4 regions of the Mesorhizobium sp. M0030 genome follow, and region 1 is predicted to be linked to each of the others. Evidence: predicted binding sites of a transcription regulator. Region 1 holds the regulator's gene; each other region holds the start of a gene.
The links. Region 1 encodes LexA, which represses DNA repair genes until DNA is damaged. Its sites were predicted from a motif close to TGTTCNNNNTGTGTTCNG; they were not measured.
Positions count from the first base shown of each region.

Region 1 (3,044 bases):
TGTCGCCGCACGAGGTGGTCGGTCCCAGCTTCCAGATGTCGTTTGCCGCCACCGCCGCCCTTGTCGGCGCCTATGCCGGCTGGGCCGATTACCGCGCCGACAAGGTGAGAACGCCGCCGGCAAAGCGCTCCTTCGTCGGCTTCCTGTCGCGAAAGTTCGCGCTGGCCATGGGCGGCCTCGCCATGACCTCGATCATCGCCGGCAGTGCAACCTTGCTGTTCGCCATCTGGCATTTTCAGCGTGTGTCGCCGCTCAGCCTGATCGCCAATCTGGCCGTGATGCCGATTGTTTCGTTGATCGTCATGCCCTTTGCCGTGCTCAGCGCACTGGCGATGCCGTTCGGCGCCGACGGGCCGTTCCTCTATGTGATGGGCAAGGGTCTGATGGCGATGATCGCTATATCGGCCTGGATTTCCGAGCGCTCGCCGGTCGACGCCGTCGGGCTGATCTCCATCCGCTCGGTGCTGTTGGTGGCGGTCGCCCTCGTCATCGCCACCATGGCCACCACCTGGCTCAGGTTGGCGGCCGTGCCTTTCGCGCTGGCCGGCCTGTTGACGGTGCCGCAGGTGCTTACGCCCGACGTGCTCATATCCGAGGATGCGCATCTGGTGGCCATGCCGATCGGTGGCGGCGAACTCGCCCTCAACCGCGAACGCTCCAACGAATTCACCACGGACAATTGGAAACGGGCGCTGCGGGCCGAAACCATTATCCCACCTGAGATTTTCGAGGCAACAGATACGCGGTTCGATCTCGATCCGCTCGATCTGCCGCCCGGCTCGCCCTTCTATTGCACCGGCGATCTCTGTATCGCCCGGCACCCTTCCGGAGCCATTGTAGCGCTTGCGAAAGACCGCAAGACGGCGCGGCCGGCCTGTGCCTTCGCGAGCCTGATCGTCATCGATGACGCCACCGCCTACAATCCGTGCCGCGACCCGCTGGTGCTGGTCGTGACTAAGAAACAGCTGGCCCGCGACGGCAGCGCCGCCGTCTTCTTCGATCCGCAATCGGCAGCGGCAGCGCCAACCATCCGCTTCGCCGTCGACAAGCCGTATCGCCCCTGGCACGAGCAACGCCGCTTCTCCCGCGAAGCGCGCGGCCTGCCGCCTTACAACCAGCGTGAAAAGTACAAACCCAAGCCGGCTCAGTAGCGCCGGATCAATCCGACAAGCTTGCCCTGCACCTTCACCCTGTCCGGTCCAAAAATGCGGGTCTCGTAGGCCGGGTTGGCGGCTTCCAGGGCGATCGAGGCGCCCTTGCGGCGGAAGCGTTTCAGGGTCGCTTCCTCATCGTCGACCAACGCCACCACGATCTCGCCGGGGCTGGCTGTGTCGGCATTGCGGATGATGACCGTGTCGCCATCGAAAATGCCGGCCTCGATCATCGAATCGCCCTTAACCTCGAGCGCGTAGTGTTCGCCGCCCATGATCATGTCGGGCGGCACCGAGATCGAATGGGTCTGATGCTGGATGGCGTCGATCGGCACGCCGGCGGCGATGCGTCCCATAACCGGGATTGAAATCGCGGAAACGGCATCGTCATTGCCGGCCGACATCGAACGCGACGGCGAGCCCGGCTTGATCTGGCGGCCGAGACCGCCTTGGCCCATCGCGCCTTGTCCCTGGCCGCCTTGCCCTTGGCCGGTTTGACCAAGACTGCCCTGAATGACGCTCGGCGAAAACTTCCTCGCCGCATTGAGGCCTGGTGCGATCGAGTCGGGTAGCCGCAGCACTTCCAGCGCGCGCGCCCGGTTCGGCAGCCGGCGAATGAAACCGCGCTCCTCAAGCGCTGTGATCAGTCGGTGGATGCCGGACTTGGAGGCGAGGTCGAGCGCTTCCTTCATCTCGTCGAAGGACGGCGGGATTCCGCTCTCCTTCAGGCGTTCATGGATGAACATCAGAAGCTCATGTTGTTTGCGCGTCAGCATCGCGGCCCCCAAGGGTTCTGAAACCAGAATCGGAAAAAACAAACCCAGAACAAACACTATCTGTTCCAGTTGTGTTCCGCAACCTTTTAAAGTTTAATGAATGTGTTGACGTTTTGTTCAGCGTAACGTTCGGCGCTGCGAGCGCCGCCTGCGCCCAGTTGCCAGCAACGGGGTGAAACGAAGACAAAGTGCCCTGCGTCGTCGGTTACGATCGCCGCTTCCCTTTCGGACTGGGCTGCGCAGCATCCGCGCCGGGTTCGCTCTGGGCATAGACCTGCAGCGTGGAGCCGATGTGAGCGGTCATCAGAGTTTTCGCACGTTCGACGTCGCGATCGAGGGCCGCTTCCATCAGGGCGGTATGGTGTTCGATCGCCACGGCGTCGCGCAGGGCCGCCACGGCCTTCCGGTGCCCATCCGTGCGGCCGGCGGCGGCGCGCAGCGTGGGGGCCAGACCCAGAAAGCGGTGATGGCGATGCAATTGGTCGGAAATCGTTGCATTGAAGCGCAGCAGCCAGCTGGATGTCGCGGCACTGAGCAGCGCCGCATGGAAGGCATCGTGTTTTTCGTACCACGCGTCGACCGCATCATCCGATGGATCGTCGAGAACAGACCCGCACCGTGAGAGACGATAGTGGGCGGCAACGACCGCGTCTTCCCACTCACGGTCGCCTTTCTCGATCGATTCCACCAGCAGGGGCAGTTCGACCACCAGCCGCGCACGCGCCAGATCCTCGAGCTCCGCCCGAGAGACGGGAGCGACCGCAAACCCGCGGTTGCTGATGGCGGTCACAAGCCGTTCCGCCTCCAGCCGCGACAGCGCTTCGCGCAACGGCGTCCAGCCGATGCCGTAGGTGTTGCGCAACGTGCTCAGCTTCAACGGCGCGGCAGGCGCCAGCCGGGTCGCAAGAATATCGCGCCTGAGCAGGCGATAGGCCACTTCCGTCTTCGAGGTCTGCTCGTCATCCAGCATCGTGATCCATCAGTCATAAACGCTCGGCGGATCATTATATATCAAAGCCTTTCAATGGGTGAATTATATATAATGTTTGACAGTTCAAGGGCGACCACTCAAGATCGCCGGCATGTTTGGGCGGCAGGCTCCGCCGCGCGCGTTTGT
Region 1 is NZ_JAMYVE010000003.1:17,911-20,954, forward strand. It holds gene NKJ80_RS07530 (ComEC/Rec2 family competence protein) at 1-1,151, shown strand, start outside; gene lexA (transcriptional repressor LexA) at 1,145-1,927, opposite strand; gene NKJ80_RS07540 (GntR family transcriptional regulator) at 2,133-2,897, opposite strand.

Region 2 (3,044 bases), on a different contig from region 1:
GGCGAACGCGCCTTCGACATTTTCTCGCGGCTGCTGCGCGAGCGCATCATCTTCGTCAATGGCGAGATCAATGACGGCATGTCGGCGCTGGTCTGCGCCCAGCTCCTGTCGCTGGAATCCGAAAACCCCGACAAGGAGATCTCGCTTTACATCAACTCGCCGGGCGGCGTGGTTACCAGCGGCTTCGCCATCTACGACACGATGCAATATGTCAGCTGCCCGGTGTCGACCGTGTGCATGGGCTTTGCCGCGTCGATGGCCTCGTTCCTGCTGATGGCGGGAACGCCGGGGCGGCGCATCGCGCTGCCCAATGCCAGCATCGTGCTGCATCAGCCTTTGGGCGGCTTCCAGGGCCAGGCCTCCGACATCCAGCGTCACGCCGAAGGCATTTTGCGCACCAAGCGGCACATGGCCGACCTCTACGCTCACCATTGCGGCCGCACCCACGAAGAGGTCGAACGCACGCTTGACCGCGATTTCTTCATGACCGCGAAGGAAGCCAAGGACTGGGGCCTGGTCGACCACGTCTTCGACACCCGCAAGCAGGCAGCGGCCTGATCGGCGGATTGAATTCAGGCCGGTGTTCCCTCAATTGCAACGCTGCTGGTCTGGCCTCGCCTTGAGCGCGGCACTATAGTCTTGCCATGCGCTACCACCTGAACAGACTGACCATAGCCATTGCCATCACGGCGGCGACATCGAGCATGGCCTTTGCCGGGGGCAGCACCAGCACGTCGCGGAAAGGCGCCCTGCCCGGCGTGACCGGCGACTACCGCATCGCCAAGCCCGCGCCGCAGCCGGAGCCGGACGACGCGCTGTCTGCCGGCGAGAACGGCACGTTCAAGATCGGCGGCACCGATGTCAGGATTTCCGGCAGCATCACTGTCGATGTCGGCACGGGTGGGATCAAGCCGCCGCGCCGGTAGCCCCTTCTCCCAGCTACTATACGGGAGAGAAAGCCTGCGCCGACGACTTCCTCGCAAAAGAACAGCCCCGCCGTTGCTTCCGCTAACGGTCGGGGCTTTTTTTGGATTCCAAATCCAAACTGCCGGTAGTGTTATACCGACTTTGATTTCGGATGCTTCGCGGCGTTCAGCCGACGATCCGACTAGCCGTCTCTGATTTTTGTGGGATTCGGCAGGTCACGGTTTGTCGGGTGGTTTGTTGGATTGTCGCGATGCGTCCATTTGGACACATACACTTCAATGCCTCGAAACTACCTGGCACTTATGCCCGCCGCGGCTCCACTAGCAGGTGGAGCCTCAAGGGACTATCCGGTGGCGTCATGCTCCGCTCCTATGTCCGTTGCGACAGGTGTCAATCCGAAGCACAAATCGCAAAAACCTGCGGCGTCTCGCAGGCCGCTATGGGCGGCGAGGCCATCAAAGACGGCCGGCTCCGTTGACTCCGGCAGAGTGCGCCCCTGATTCGACGGCGTCAACCTTGAATAGCCGGTTACGGAAAATGTGATCGTCGGGAGCTTACGTTAGGGTCAGTTTCTGAAACACCCTTGTCAGTTTCTGCACAGCTTTGTCAGGAGCGTGTTCGGTCTTTGTTCTTTCCGCTTGCCCGTTCGCGCGAAAGACGGTTAAACGGCTTTGGTCGAGAAGTGTGGCGTCTCTCGACGTGGCGGCAAAAATACCTACATAGGGAATGGCCGGGAAAACCCGCCGATCCCACTGACACCAGACCTGAGGCGGCGACCGGCGATGGCCGACCATAAATACCTTTCCATTCGCGGGGCACGCGAACACAACCTAAAGAATGTCGATCTCGACCTGCCGCGTGACAGCCTGATCGTCATGACCGGCCTGTCGGGCTCCGGCAAATCGTCGCTTGCTTTCGACACCATCTATGCCGAGGGCCAGCGCCGTTACGTCGAGAGCCTGTCGGCTTATGCGCGCCAGTTCCTCGAAATGATGCAGAAGCCGGATGTCGACCAGATCGACGGCCTGTCGCCGGCCATCTCGATCGAGCAGAAGACCACGTCGAAGAACCCGCGTTCGACGGTCGGCACCGTCACCGAGATCTACGACTACATGCGCTTGCTGTTCGCGCGCGTCGGCATCCCCTATTCGCCGGCGACCGGCCTGCCGATCGAGAGCCAGACGGTTTCACAGATGGTCGACCGGGTGCTGGCGGTCGAGGAAGGCACGCGCCTTTTCCTGCTGGCGCCGATCGTGCGCGGCCGCAAGGGTGAGTATCGCAAGGAACTGCTGGAGCTGCAGAAGAAGGGCTTTCAGCGCGTCAAGGTCGACGGCGTCTTCTATGAGATCGCCGATGTGCCGGCGTTGGACAAGAAGTACAAGCACGACATCGATGTTGTCGTCGACCGCATCGTCGTGCGCGGCGACCTGGCGACACGGCTTGCCGATTCCATCGAAACGGCGCTCAAGCTGGCGGAAGGGCTGGCGGTGGCCGAGTTCGCCGACCGGCCGCTCGACGCCAGCCAGACCGGCGAGGACTCGGTCAACAAATCGAAGAACGAGACGCATGAGCGCATCCTGTTCTCGGAAAAATTCGCCTGCCCGGTTTCCGGCTTCACCATTCCGGAGATCGAGCCCAGGCTGTTCTCGTTCAACAACCCGTTCGGCGCCTGCCCGACCTGCGACGGCCTCGGCAACCAGCGCGCCATCGACGCCAGCCTGATCGTGCCGGACGAAAACGTCTCGCTGCGCGACGGCGCCGTCAGCCCGTGGGCGAAATCGACCTCGCCCTATTATGCGCAGACGCTGGAAGCGCTGGGCAAGGCATACGGCTTCAAGCTCGGCGACAAGTTCAAAGACCTGACCGAAGAGGCCAAGGAAGCCGTCCTGCGCGGCACCGGCGAGCGCGAGGTCACCTTCCAATATGATGACGGCCTGCGCTCCTACAAGACCACCAAGACGTTCGAGGGCGTCATTCCCAATCTCGAACGGCGGTGGAAGGAAACCGAATCCGCCTGGATGCGCGAGGAGATCGAGCGCTTCATGTCGGCGACGCCCTGCCCGGTCTGCAAGGGATACCGGCTGAAGCCGGAAGCGCTGGCGGTGAAGATCGCCGGC
Region 2 is NZ_JAMYVE010000010.1:179,384-182,427, reverse strand. It holds gene NKJ80_RS20725 (ATP-dependent Clp protease proteolytic subunit) at 1-558, shown strand, start outside; gene NKJ80_RS20720 (hypothetical protein) at 705-926, shown strand; gene uvrA (excinuclease ABC subunit UvrA) at 1,710-3,044, shown strand, end outside.
Region 2: the regulator LexA is predicted to act here: its motif matches at 1,543-1,560, upstream of uvrA (excinuclease ABC subunit UvrA).

Region 3 (3,044 bases), on a different contig from region 1:
CGCGCCCTTGTGGACGCCGCCAATGCCGCCGGTGGCGAACACCTTTATCCCGACCATGTCAGCGGCGATCATGGTGGCGGCGACCGTGGTGCCGCCGGTGCGGCCTTGCGAGACCGCAAAGCCGAGGTCGGCGCGCGACAGCTTCATGGCATCGCCGGTCATGGCCAGCGACTCGCGCTCGCCGTCGGACAGTCCGATCTTGATGCGGCCGGCGACCACGGCGATCGTCGCCGGCACCGCGCCATTGTCCAGGATCATCTTTTCGACATTGGCGGCCATGGCGCCATTGTCGGGGTAAGGCATGCCATGGGTGATGATGGTGCTTTCCAGCGCCACGACCGGGCGGCCAGCGGCGAGCGCCTCGGCCACGGGCGCGTGGATGTCGATGAAGGGGCGGGCGCTTTGCGGTGTCATGATGGTCTCCGATCCGGAGATCCGCGCGTCCGCTTGGACGTCGCGCTCCGGCAATGGCAATTGGCCGCCCTCATGCCATTTCCTGCGCGTCGGGCACAAGAGCCAGTGCCTCGGTGAAGATCGCGGCGGTGAAGGCCGGCACGGCATCCGAACTTTCGATGGCGAGCGTCGCCGCGGCAACGCCTTCGCGGAGGGCTTGGCGCAATGCCAGGCCGCGCAGCAGGGCAGCGATGGTGGCGCCGGCCAGCGCGTCGCCGGCGCCGGTGACGTCGGCGACTTTTCTCGGCGCCGGCGGCAGGATAGAGAAGGCGCCGGCTTCGTCGAATCCTAGCACCGGGCCGTCGCCCGCCGTCACCACGCCACTGGTGAGGCCGCTGCAGCGCAGTCCGTCGACGGTCTCGCGCTCGGTGGCATTGGCATCGACGCCGGCCAGCACCATGGCCTCGCGCCGGTTCATGAAGACCTGCGCGAGTTCCTTCAGCACCGGTATCAGCCGCACCACCTTGGCCGGCGAAATGGCGATGGCGAACACCGGCTTGCCGGCGGCGAGCCCCACCAGCCGCTCCAGCGCCGTTGATGGCAGATTGGCGTCGCAGAGCACCGCATCGGCCTCGGCGACCACCTCGCGCACCTTGGAGCGGCGGATCTGCTTGGGGAACGCCAAATCGTAGAGCGCCATGTCGGCAAAGCCGGTGATCAGCTCGCCGTCGCGATCGATCAGCGCCGTGTAGCTCGGCGTCGTGCGGTCGAGGAAAACCGCCGACAGGTCGGCAATGCCGGCCTCAGTGATGGCGCGCGCAACCGTCTCGGCCGAGGCATCGCCGCCGCGCACCGACAAAAGCGAGGCCGAGACGCCGCGCCGCACCAGGCTGCGCAGCGCGTTGAATACGCCGCCGCCGACATCCTCGCGCATCGTGCCGGGGTTGGACGCCGCGGGCACGTACGTGCCCGACACCTGGCCGCGGCGATCGATATGGGCGCCGCCCACCGCCAGTATCTTTGCTGATTTCACCATGCCGGCGATATGACCTTTGTTATTCGAGCCGCACAAGCGCTACGCTGTGCGGCGGAGCTTCGCAGGCGAGCCGGCGATTCGGCCGATCGAAACAGCCGGCGCGTCTGGCCCAATGCGGAACGCGTCCGAAAACCAAACCAAGAGACAAAAAAAGAACAAATCCGGATAAAGATGGTTTTTCAGTTATTTGACCCCTCTTGCCAAACGAGAACAAAAGTAGTACAAAATGGGCAGGGATTACGGATTGTCCGGCCTTCATTGACGACCAAGGGGTGATGTATCATGGCTCAGAATTCTTTGCGGCTTGTAGAGGACAAAGCGGTGGACAAATCAAAGGCTCTGGACGCGGCGCTGTCGCAAATCGAGCGCGCCTTCGGCAAGGGCTCGATCATGCGGCTTGGCGCCAATGAGCAGGTCGTCGAGATTGAAACCGTGCCGACGGGATCGCTGGGCCTCGACATCGCGCTTGGCGTCGGCGGCCTGCCGCGCGGCCGCATTGTCGAGATCTACGGGCCGGAAAGCTCGGGCAAGACGACACTGGCGCTGCACACAGTTGCCGAAGCCCAGAAGAAAGGCGGTATCTGCGCCTTCGTCGATGCCGAGCACGCACTCGATCCGGTCTATGCCCGCAAGCTCGGCGTCGATCTGGAAAACCTCTTGATCTCGCAGCCGGACACCGGCGAGCAGGCACTGGAAATCTGCGACACGCTGGTGCGTTCCGGCGCCATCGACGTGCTGGTCGTCGATTCGGTGGCGGCACTGACGCCGCGCGCCGAAATCGAAGGCGAGATGGGCGATTCGCTGCCCGGTCTCCAGGCTCGTCTGATGAGCCAGGCGCTGCGCAAGCTGACCGCCTCGATCTCGCGCTCCAACACCATGGTCATCTTCATCAACCAGATTCGCATGAAGATCGGCGTCATGTTCGGTTCGCCGGAAACCACGACCGGCGGCAACGCGCTGAAATTCTACGCTTCGGTGCGCCTCGACATCCGCCGCATCGGCTCGGTCAAGGACCGCGACGAGGTCGTCGGCAACCAGACCCGCGTCAAGGTCGTCAAGAACAAGCTGGCGCCGCCCTTCAAGGTGGTCGAGTTCGACATCATGTATGGCGAGGGCGTGTCCAAGACCGGCGAATTGGTGGACCTCGGCGTCAAGGCCGGCGTGGTCGAGAAGTCCGGCGCGTGGTTCTCCTACAATTCGCAGCGTCTCGGCCAAGGTCGTGAAAACGCCAAACTGTTCCTGCGCGACAATCCCGACACGGCGCGCGAGATCGAACTGGCACTGCGGCAGAATGCCGGGCTGATCGCCGAGAAATTTCTTGAAAATGGCGGCCCCGAGCGCGGCGAAAGCGACGACGGCTTCGAGGAAGAATCCGGCGCCATTTAGGGCACGGCCAGAGTTCGGCCATAAATCCAGTCTATTATCCGATGCTTAAGTAACCGAGTTCTTTAGTATTGCGTTTCAAACCGCCGGCCTTCGCGCCGGCGGTTTTCGTTTTTGGGCAGCGTGAAGCCGGCTTGGCAGTTGCCGGATTGGCCCAATTCCGTGTTTCTGGACAGGGTGGGGCGTGCCCGCTAAAAGGCCAAGTCGATCTTCTAAAAAGCAGAGACCAGTG
Region 3 is NZ_JAMYVE010000010.1:49,042-52,085, forward strand. It holds gene NKJ80_RS20055 (pseudouridine-5'-phosphate glycosidase) at 1-414, opposite strand, end outside; gene NKJ80_RS20060 (carbohydrate kinase family protein) at 485-1,429, opposite strand; gene recA (recombinase RecA) at 1,712-2,815, shown strand.
Region 3: the regulator LexA is predicted to act here: its motif matches at 1,636-1,653, upstream of recA (recombinase RecA).

Region 4 (3,044 bases), on a different contig from region 1:
CGAACGTTGAGCTGAACCTGCTGCGAGGACGAGATGTTGACCGAATTGATCACTTCTTCATTGCCGGAGAAGCGGCTGGCGATCTTGCTTGCCTTCTCGGCGGCGACCGCGTCATCGGCCTCGCCCGACAGCACGACGCGGCCATTGGCCGAGCCGACCTTGATCTTGGCGTCCGGCACGCTGGCGCGAATGGTGCTGGCCAGCTGGTCGGTGTCCAGCGTCACCTCGATATCTACGGTGCCGACCAGCTGCTTGTTCTCGTCGAACAGCGCGATGCCGGTGGTGCCGAGATTGTTGCCCAGCACATAGAAGGATTTGTCGGTCAGCGGATTGACGTTGGCGATCTCCGGATCGCCGATCACGATCTGGTAGAAGGCGGCATTGGTCATGACCGTCTTCGGCTTGCCCTTGGCCACCTTGATCGACGCATTCGTTGTCGACGAGACATGGACGATATCGTTGTCGGCCTTGGCTGGCGCGCTGAGGCCGAGCATTACGGCCGCGGCAAGGCAAGCCCCCACCGCAAGCGCCCGCATTGGGCGCAGCCCTTTCGTCGTTCGAAATGCATGAAGTCCCGACATTTGTCCCGCCCCTCGCCCGGTCCCCACCGGCAGTTATTGCTGGTCCCGCGCAGGAACCTGGTATTCTTCGACCTGCGTGCCGCGCGTCACGATGATCGTCTTGAATTTCGGCTTCTCAGGCTCCTTGGTCGCGGCAGTGAACAGCGCGCCGGCAGCGGCCTGGACGCCGGAGGCGACCGACCCGCCGAAGGACGAGATGGTGGTGACGCCGTCCTTGGCGGCCCCTCCGTCTGCGGCCGAGCGGAGCGACAGCGATAAGGTGCCGACGGTGCGGGCAAGCGCCACTTTCTGCGCGCCTTCGGTCGTCACCTCGATGGTGACGGAATTGGCGATCTGCGGTGTGGTCTGGCGCTCGTCGGCGCCCTGCCCCACGGTCAGCACCTTGGCGTCGGAGACGACGATCTCGGAGGTAACGGTCGATCCGGCAGCGCCCTGCGCGTTCTTGGCCACTTCCTGGATTTCGCCCGCATCGCGTGTCAGCACCACGTCGACCCGGTCGCCCGGCATGACGAAGCCGCCGACACCGGCGATCTCGTCGGTGCGGATTGTCACCGCCCGCATGCCGGGCGTCATCATGTTGGATAGCGTCGCGCGGCCGTTCGGCCCCGACAATTTGCTGATCAGCACCGGCTCGTTGATCTCGATCGGCGACAATACCACGCGGCTGCCTTCGGCGAGCAACGCATTGACTGTGGTGAACGCGCCCTGCGGCACCGAATCCTCGGACCATGGGATTTCGCTGAGCTGCGCCCGGTCAAGCTCCATGCCGTAACGCAGCGGCGCGTTGGCCACCACGATGGTCTTGAAGACGACCTTGGGGACGGCGGGCGCCGGGATCGACGCCGTTTTCTCTTCGGCATCGGCCTTGGCCTGGCTTTTCACCCAGAAATCCGCAGCAAAGATTGAAATCGCGCCGAAGACGGCAGCGATGCCAATCATCGTTATGGCCTTGCCCCTCACAACCAACCCCTGACATTCGTGGTCTTTTGTTTTGTTGAGGCTACGCTAGGCCGCTTTGTTAAAGATTCAGGAATCGCGGCCGCTCCGCACGGACCTATTTCCGCCGGCTTGGTTATCGAAAGGTTTTAGGATAAGAAGGGTTTAATCCCCGAACGTAACAGGAACTTCCGTCGCTTGGCGCCGAAAAGCGTGGCAGTATCGACGGGTGATTCGCGGCACCGGATTCTATGGTAGGCATGGACGACAACAACGATCTTTTCGGCAATCTGGAAAAGCAGCCCCAACCGGCTCGGACACCTTCGCGCCCGGCCGACCCGCTGGTGCAGGCCACGAAGCGTCCTGCCGCGACCAAGGACGGCAGCGAGGGCTATAGCGCCGCCGACATCGAGGTGCTGGAGGGGCTGGAGCCGGTGCGGCGCCGTCCCGGCATGTATATTGGCGGCACCGACGACAAGGCGATGCACCATCTGTTTGCCGAGGTCATCGATAATTCGATGGACGAGGCGGTCGCCGGCCATGCCACCTTCATCGATGTCGAGCTGTCGGCCGACGGATTTCTGACCGTCACCGACAATGGCCGCGGCATTCCGGTCGATCCGCATCCGAAATTCAAGAAACCGGCGCTCGAAGTCATCATGACGACGCTGCATTCGGGCGGCAAGTTCGATAGCAAGGTCTATGAGACCTCCGGCGGTCTGCACGGTGTCGGCGTCTCGGTCGTCAATGCGCTGTCGGACCATCTCGAAGTCGAGGTCGCGCGCGGTCGCCAGCTTTACCGCCAAAGGTTCTCGCGCGGCGTTCCGGTGAGCGGGCTGGAGCAGCTCGGCGAAGTGCACAACCGGCGCGGCACCAAAATCCGCTTCCATCCCGACGAGCAGATTTTCGGCAAGGGCGCCGCCTTCGAGCCGGCGCGGCTCTATCGCATGACCCGCTCGAAAGCCTATCTGTTCGGCGGCGTCGAGATCCGCTGGAGCTGCGACCCATCGCTGATCAAGGAAAAGGACCAGACGCCGGCCAAGGCGGAGTTCCATTTCCCCGGCGGCTTGAAGGACTATCTCAAGGCATCGCTCGGCGATGATTTCCAGGTGACCCGCGAAATCTTCGCCGGCAAGAGCGAGAAGCAGGGCGGCCACGGTTCGCTGGAATGGGCGGTGACCTGGTTCGGCGGTGACGGCTTCGTCAACTCCTACTGCAACACAATCCCGACCGGCGAAGGCGGCACGCATGAGGCCGGCTTTCGCAATGTGCTGACGCGCGGGCTTCGGGCCTATGCCGACCTGGTCGGCAACAAGCGCGCCTCGATCGTCACCTCCGAAGACGTGATGATCTCGGCGGCAGGCATGCTGTCGGTGTTTATTCGCGAGCCGGAATTCGTCGGCCAGACCAAGGACAGGCTGGCAACGATCGAAGCCATTCGCATTGTCGAGACCGCCATCCGCGATCCCTTCGACCACTGGCTGGCCGACAATCCGCAGGAAGCCTCCAAGCTGCTGGAATGGGTGA
Region 4 is NZ_JAMYVE010000006.1:28,431-31,474, forward strand. It holds gene NKJ80_RS14215 (type II and III secretion system protein family protein) at 1-494, opposite strand, end outside; gene cpaB (Flp pilus assembly protein CpaB) at 615-1,520, opposite strand; gene parE (DNA topoisomerase IV subunit B) at 1,778-3,044, shown strand, end outside.
Region 4: the regulator LexA is predicted to act here: its motif matches at 1,690-1,707, upstream of parE (DNA topoisomerase IV subunit B).